3 regions of the Rhizorhabdus phycosphaerae genome follow, and region 1 is predicted to be linked to each of the others. Evidence: riboswitches for the same ligand, from Rfam matches in the RefSeq annotation. Region 1 holds a riboswitch; each other region holds the start of a gene.
What was found. Region 1 has a riboswitch for cobalamin ahead of cobW (cobalamin biosynthesis protein CobW). Riboswitches for the same ligand answer to the same signal wherever they lie in the genome.
Positions count from the first base shown of each region.

Region 2: linked by a shared signal. The riboswitch ahead of G6P88_RS02335 (TonB-dependent receptor plug domain-containing protein) and the one ahead of cobW (cobalamin biosynthesis protein CobW) in region 1 are both predicted to bind cobalamin.
Region 3: linked by a shared signal. The riboswitch ahead of cobO (cob(I)yrinic acid a,c-diamide adenosyltransferase) and the one ahead of cobW (cobalamin biosynthesis protein CobW) in region 1 are both predicted to bind cobalamin.

Region 1 is NZ_CP049107.1:2,196,492-2,198,687, reverse strand. It holds gene cobW (cobalamin biosynthesis protein CobW) at 1-1,009, opposite strand, end outside; cobalamin riboswitch at 1,243-1,473, opposite strand; gene G6P88_RS10050 (PepSY domain-containing protein) at 1,585-2,196, opposite strand, start outside.
Region 2 is NZ_CP049107.1:492,974-495,169, reverse strand. It holds gene G6P88_RS02340 (ABC transporter ATP-binding protein) at 1-712, shown strand, start outside; cobalamin riboswitch at 742-935, shown strand; gene G6P88_RS02335 (TonB-dependent receptor plug domain-containing protein) at 1,063-2,196, shown strand, end outside.
Region 3 is NZ_CP049107.1:495,864-498,059, forward strand. It holds gene bluB (5,6-dimethylbenzimidazole synthase) at 1-280, opposite strand, end outside; gene cobO (cob(I)yrinic acid a,c-diamide adenosyltransferase) at 283-891, opposite strand; cobalamin riboswitch at 1,160-1,391, opposite strand; gene alaS (alanine--tRNA ligase) at 1,477-2,196, opposite strand, start outside.

The DNA of each region.
Region 1 (2,196 bases):
CCTCTATCGCTGGCTGATCGATACCTTTCTGACCGATCACGACGAGCTGTGACTGACGGACCTCCTCGGCTTTCCAGCTTCGATCATAATGATGCTGGATGCGCGGGCCGACCGCCTGGATGACCATCCGGGCCGGCTTGCCGGCGACCGAGACAAGGCCCTTGATCCGCAATATGTCATGCGTCTCGATGATCTCGGACATGGCGGCCAGGAGCGGCTCGATCCGATCGATATCGCCGCCCTTCAGTACGAAGCTGTCGAAATCGTCATGATCATGATCGGGGTCGGCGTCATGATGCGACGGGCGGGTGTCGAGATCATCCTCGGCGCCAGCGACCAGGCCCAGCAGAACCCCGATATCGACCGCGCCATGACTGGCCCGGATGACCTTCACGCCGCTGCGCGTATCTGCCGAAATATCGTTTTCGATCTGGCCGAGCTTGCCAGTGTCGACCAGGTCGGCCTTGTTGAGAATGACCAGGTCGGCACAGGCGAGCTGGTCCTCGAACAGCTCTTCGAGCGGGCTGTCATGGTCGAGTGTCGGATCGGCGGCACGGGCGAGCGCCAAGGCCGCCTCGTCACTCGCGAAGCGTCCCGCCGACACCGCGTCGGCGTCGATCACGGCGAGCACGCCGTCGACGGTCGCGCGGGTGCGGATGTCGGGCCACTGGAACGCCTTTACCAGCGGCTTGGGCAGGGCCAGGCCGGAGGTTTCGATGATGATATGCTCGGGCGGGTTGGGGCGATCGAGCAGCTTCAGCATCGTCGGCAGGAAATCGTCGGCGACGGTGCAGCAGATGCAGCCATTGGCCAGCTCGACGATGTCGTCCTCGGGACAGGCCTCTTCGTTGCAGCCGCGGAGCAGTTCGCCGTCGACTCCGACATCACCAAATTCGTTGACGATCAGCGCGAGCCGGCGACCTTTGGCATTCTCCAGGAGATGCCGGATCAGCGTCGTCTTTCCCGCCCCCAGGAAGCCGGTGATGACGGTCGTCGGTATCCTGCTCATGCGCAAGCACTCCGCCGGGCAGCGGACGGATCGACAGCAATGGCCTTCATCGGGACTCTCCCGGCACCTGAGCAGCGGTGGCGGGGCTTACCGTTCGATTGCCGAACGGCCGGCGCGCGACGACGGGCGGGCGCCAAAGGCACCCGTTGTCACGCAACCGTGCGGCACCCGCCGCATCGTTCGTCGCTCAGACGGAGAGAAACCGTGCCGTGACCATCCCCTGGATCAAGGCAAGAGCGACCGGTGCGTTGGCAGGTCTCCTGGCTCGCGGGTCACAGCTTGGTGCACGGCCTTCCCGGGGGCCCTAAGGCCTTCCCAGTGACTGTCCGCCTACCCGAAGGTCGGCCGACGATGGCACCTCGCTCACCGCTCACAGTTGCAGGGACAGCTGCGGATTTGGGATTGGCTCCCGCACCGCATTCCCATTTTAAGCCCTTTCGGGCACCAGCGCGATCTATGAGCCGAACAAAATCGATCGGCCCGACATGGCGCATAATCGGAATCGAAGCGCAGGCCAATCCTTCATTGCACCGCGCCATCGGTAACCCGCCGCGATCGGATCCGCACGGCCTCCGTCATACCTTTCCCCGCTCGGACGACCGCTTCTTGCGCAGATGACGCCAACCTACGACAATGCCGCTGATCGACACGATCAGCCCCGCAATCGACAGCAGGATCATCAGCCCATCTCGCAACGGCCGATATTCGAGCAATATCGGCAGATCGAAGCTGTGCAGGGCACTGAACAGCCAGCGATAGGTGCGGCGTCCCTGGATGGAGTGGCCGAGCAGCACGCCCGTCGAGGGATCGATGTACAGCCAGCTTGCCTGAGGGTCATCGAAGGCCAGCCGCAGCACCGGCAGCGGCCGGTCGTCGTGGCGCAGATCGCCCGTCGCATACCAGTAGAGGTCATATTGCGTGAGCAAGGCCGTTTCCACCAGCTGGCCCTCTCTGACAGATCGTCTGGCCAGTTTCGTCAGCGCTTCCAGGCTGTGACGAACCGGGGCCGCGGTTACGCCATCCAGCGCCCTGCCGCGATTCTCCGCATCGACGGCCAGGATCGTCGGCCGACCGCCGATGGTGAGGAAGCGCAACTCACGCGCGCCCTCCGCCATTCTGGCGAGCGCCGCGAGGTTGGTGGAGGCGAAGCGGGGAGGCTGCTCTCCGGCGTAGCGCTCGCCGATTTC
Region 2 (2,196 bases), 1.7 Mb from region 1:
GGTCACCGCCGATCTGGCCGGCGGTCAGCTGATCGGGATCATCGGCCCCAATGGCGCAGGCAAGTCCACGCTCGTTCGGGGGATGCTCGGGCTGCTCCCGGCGGTATCGGGCGAAGTCAGGGCCGACGGGCGCCGGATCGAAGATATTCCCCCGGGCGATCGGGCGCGCAAGCTCGCCTATCTCCCGCAGGGCCAGAATCTCCACTGGCCGCTGACCGTCGAGCGTCTGATCGCGCTTGGCAGGCTGCCCTATATCGGCCCGCTGTCGCGGATGAGCGAACTCGATCGCGAAGCGGTGAACGAGGCGATGCAGCGGACCGAGGTCGTGCATCTCGCACAGCGCACGGTGACCGAACTTTCCGGCGGCGAACGTGCCCGGGTGATGATGGCGCGCGCGCTGGCGGTAGGGGCGGGCGGATTGCTGGCCGACGAACCCCTCGCAGCGCTCGACCCCGGGCATCAGATCGACATGATGACCCTTCTGGAACGCGAGGCACGGGAAGGTGCGCTGGTCGTCGTCGTGCTCCACGACCTGACGATGGCCGCCCGCCATTGCGGCCGGTTGTTGTTGATGAATCGCGGAAGGGTCGTCGCCGACGGGCCGCCCGATGCTGTGATGACCTCGAGAAACCTGTCGGAAGTCTATGGAATCAAGGCCTATCTCGACCACGCAGACGGGGTGCAGTCGGTGATCGCCCTGGGCCGCGGATAGACGATTGACGCCCGCCGCTGCACTGCGGTAACGACCCGCTTGCGACAGGTTCCCCGGAGACGGGGATGAAAAGGGAACGGGGTTCGAGACCCCGGCTGCCCCTGCAACTGTGAGCGGCGAGCCATCGTGCCACATGCCATTGGGATCGATCGATCCTGAGAAGGCGGCGCGAACACGGCGTTGACCCGCAAGCCAGGAGACCTGCCCGTCGCGGTCGTCCTTCGCGCGGACAGGGTGTGCCGGGCGGACGGGGGTAAACCCGAGAGACGACATGTCTGGACCGTGCCTCGCGCGGGGATGTGTCGTGCCTTGATGGCCGGAACACCCCTAGCAGGCGCGGCCCCTTCGTCATGGGGTGCCCATTTGTGCTGAAACAACTGTCTTTATTCTGCCTGCTTCTCTCATCCGCGACTTCGGCTGCTCTGGCTGACGATGGCCAGGAGGCTCCGCCGCCGGACCCCGCTACCGATGCGGAAGCCATTCTGGTTACCGCGACCCGGCTTCCGCTGAGCCTGGACCGCGTGCCGGAATCGATCACGCTGCTCGACAAGGCCGCGATCGACCGCAACCAGGACATCGGCGTCAGCGAGTTGCTGCTGCGCACGCCCGGCGTGAGCATCCACCGCAACGGGGGATACGGAAGCTCCACGTCGCTCCGCATTCGGGGCGCAGAAAGCGACCAGACCGTCGTCGTGATCGATGGCGTGAAGCTCAACGATCCCTCGTCCACGGGGGGTGGGTTCAACTTCTCCAATCTCCTCATCGGCGATGCCGCCCGGATCGAGGTGCTGCGCGGTCCGCAGTCGATCCTGTGGGGCAGCCAGGCAATTGGTGGTGTCGTCAACATCGTGACCCCGCTTCCCAAGGCTCCGCTGGAAGGCAGCTTCGACCTTGAGGCGGGATCGCGCGAGACCGCGAGCGCCCGGGCGGCGCTCGGCGGCAAGCAGGGTCGGTTGACCTGGCGGGTCGGCGCGCAGGCCTTCACGACCGACGGCATCTCGGCATTCGCCTCGTCCTTCGGCGGCCGCGAACGCGACGGCTATCGCAATCGCAACCTGTCCGGACGCGCCGAACTGGAGATCAGCGAGACCATCAGCGCCGATGTGCGCGGCTATTATTCGCGCGGGCGGAACGAGTTCGACGCCGTCGGTGCCGACAACCCGGCCTATGGTACGAACCGGGAGTTCGTCGGCTATGCCGGGCTGAACGTCGACATGTTCGACAAGCGCCTGCGCAACCGCTTCGCTTATGGCTATACTGATACCGACCGCGACAATTACGACCCGCGCAATCAGCGGACTAAGACCTTCGACGCCGCCGGGCGCAACCAGCGGTTCGAATATCAGGGCAGCTTCGCGATAACCGAGCAGGACATCCTCCTCGTCGGGGTTGAGAACGAGCGCTCCCGCTTTCGTAGCGTCTCGCCGCCCGCAGCGCTGTCGACCCCAGTGCCGGCGCCGGTGCGCGGGAAGAGCGAGATCACT
Region 3 (2,196 bases), 1.7 Mb from region 1:
CATAGCGGGCCCGCAAGAGCGGGTCGCCATATCGACGCCCCGCTTTGGCGACCTCTTCATCGGCATGCTCGGCCAGCGCCGCCCGCACGCCTGCAGACCGGACGCGCACATAGCGCCAGGGCTGGGCATTGCCGACCGAGGGCGCCAGCTGGGCAAGGCGGAGAAGATCGGCGACCACCGGTTCGGGCAAAGGCGTGTCACGAAAATGCCGGACGTCGCGCCGCCAGCGCAGCAACAACTCCAACGCGTCGGGAAGCTCCGGCGGCCACGGCTCGGACATGGTCAATATTCGATGCCGGGCTGGGCGCGGACGTTCTGATCGCGAAAGGGGTGTTTGACCAGGGTCATGTCGGTGACAAGGTCCGCCATGTCGATCAGCGGCTGCGGCGCGTTCCGGCCCGTCACGATGACATGCGTCATTGGCGGCTTCGTCCGCAGCACCTCGATCACTTCCTCGACGGGCAGATACCCATAGCGCAGCACGATGTTCAGCTCGTCGGCGAGCACGAGCTTGTAGGTCGGATCGGCGATCATGCGCTTCACCTCATCCCAGCCAGCGCGCGCCACTTCGATGTCGCGGGAGCGATCCTGCGTATCCCAGGTGAAGCCCTCGCCCATCGGCTTGAATTCGACCAGTTCGGGAAACTGATCGAACACGACCTTCTCACCGCTGCCCATCGCGCCCTTCACGAACTGGATCACGCCGACTTTCATGCCGTGGCCGATCGCCCGGATGACCATGCCAAGGGCGGCGGAGGTCTTGCCCTTGCCGGTGCCCGTGTGGACGACGATCAGTCCTTTCTCGACGGTTTTGCCAGCGATCTTGCGCTCCTGGGCGGCCTGGAGCCGGACCATCTTCTCCTTATGCTCTTCGTCGGTACGGGCCTTCATGCGGCCTGCTCCCTTAGGGGACTGGGGTTTCTGGACGTCGAAGCGGATATCGCGGTGAAGGCTCGTTCGGGCATCATCTTTCCCCGGCGCCGTCGACGACAGGCGGGGCGCGCGGCCGCAGACGGTGGAATCCGCCCGTGCGACGACCGGCCGTCTTCCCCGGACAGGCGCCAGCGCCGACGGAAGAACCGGCCGCGCGGCCCCGGCCGCACTGCTTCGTCGCTCAAACGGAGAAAAAACCGTGCCGTGGCCATCCCCTGGACCAGGCAAGAGCGACCGAGCGCTGGCAGGTCTCCTGGCTCACGGGTCAGGGCATGATGTGCGGCCTTCCCAGACACCCATCGGGATCCAGTGGCCTGTGCCGCCCCGGTAGGGAAGGCACGCTGCACATCGCGCTCGCCGCTTACAGTTGCAGGGACAGCCTCGGATTCGGGAGCGTCAGCACCCTCACCGCGTTCCCATTTTAAGCCCTTTCGGGCACCGGCGCGATCTGGCGAGGCCGGAGAAATCCTCCGGTCTCTCGGATGTCATAAGAGAAGGCGGCGCGCCTGCCAAGCCGGCGCGTCGACGCTTACAGGCAGAAGCTCAGGCGGAGAGCTGCGCCAGCTGCGTCCGGACCGCCGCAATCGCATCGGCAGCTCGGGCACCGTCCGGCCCGCCGCCCTGTGCCATGTCCGGCCGCCCCCCGCCGCCCTGCCCGCCCAGCGCCGCGACGGCGGTCTTGACGAGATCGACTGCGCTGACACGGTCGACCAGATCGGAGGTCACACCGGCCGCGACGCTCGCGCGGCCCTCGTTGACCGCAACGATCATCGACACGCCCGAACCCAGGCTGGCCTTCGCCTCGTCGACGAGGCCGCGCAGGCCCTTCGGGTCGAGGCCTTCGACATGCTGCGCCAGGAAGGCCACGCCACCGATGCTTTCGGGACCGGCGGCCTCTGCCTTGCCGCCACCGCCGAGGGCCAGCGCCTTCTTGGCATCCGCCAGTTCGCGTTCGAGCCGGCGCCGCTCCTCGACCAGCGCCGCGATGCGGGCGGGTAGCTCGTCGGGCGACGTCTTGAGGGCGGCCGCTGCCTCCTTGAGCTTTTCGTCGCGCTGCGTGAACCATTGCCGCGCGCTTTCGGCGGTCAGCGCCTCGATACGGCGGACGCCGCTAGACACGGCGCTCTCGCCTACGATCTTGAACAGGGCGATGTCGCCCAGCGCGGAGACATGGGTGCCGCCGCACAGTTCCACCGAATAATTCTTGCCCGGCGCATCGGCTCCGAGCGTGCCCATCGACAGGACGCGGACTTCGTCGCCATA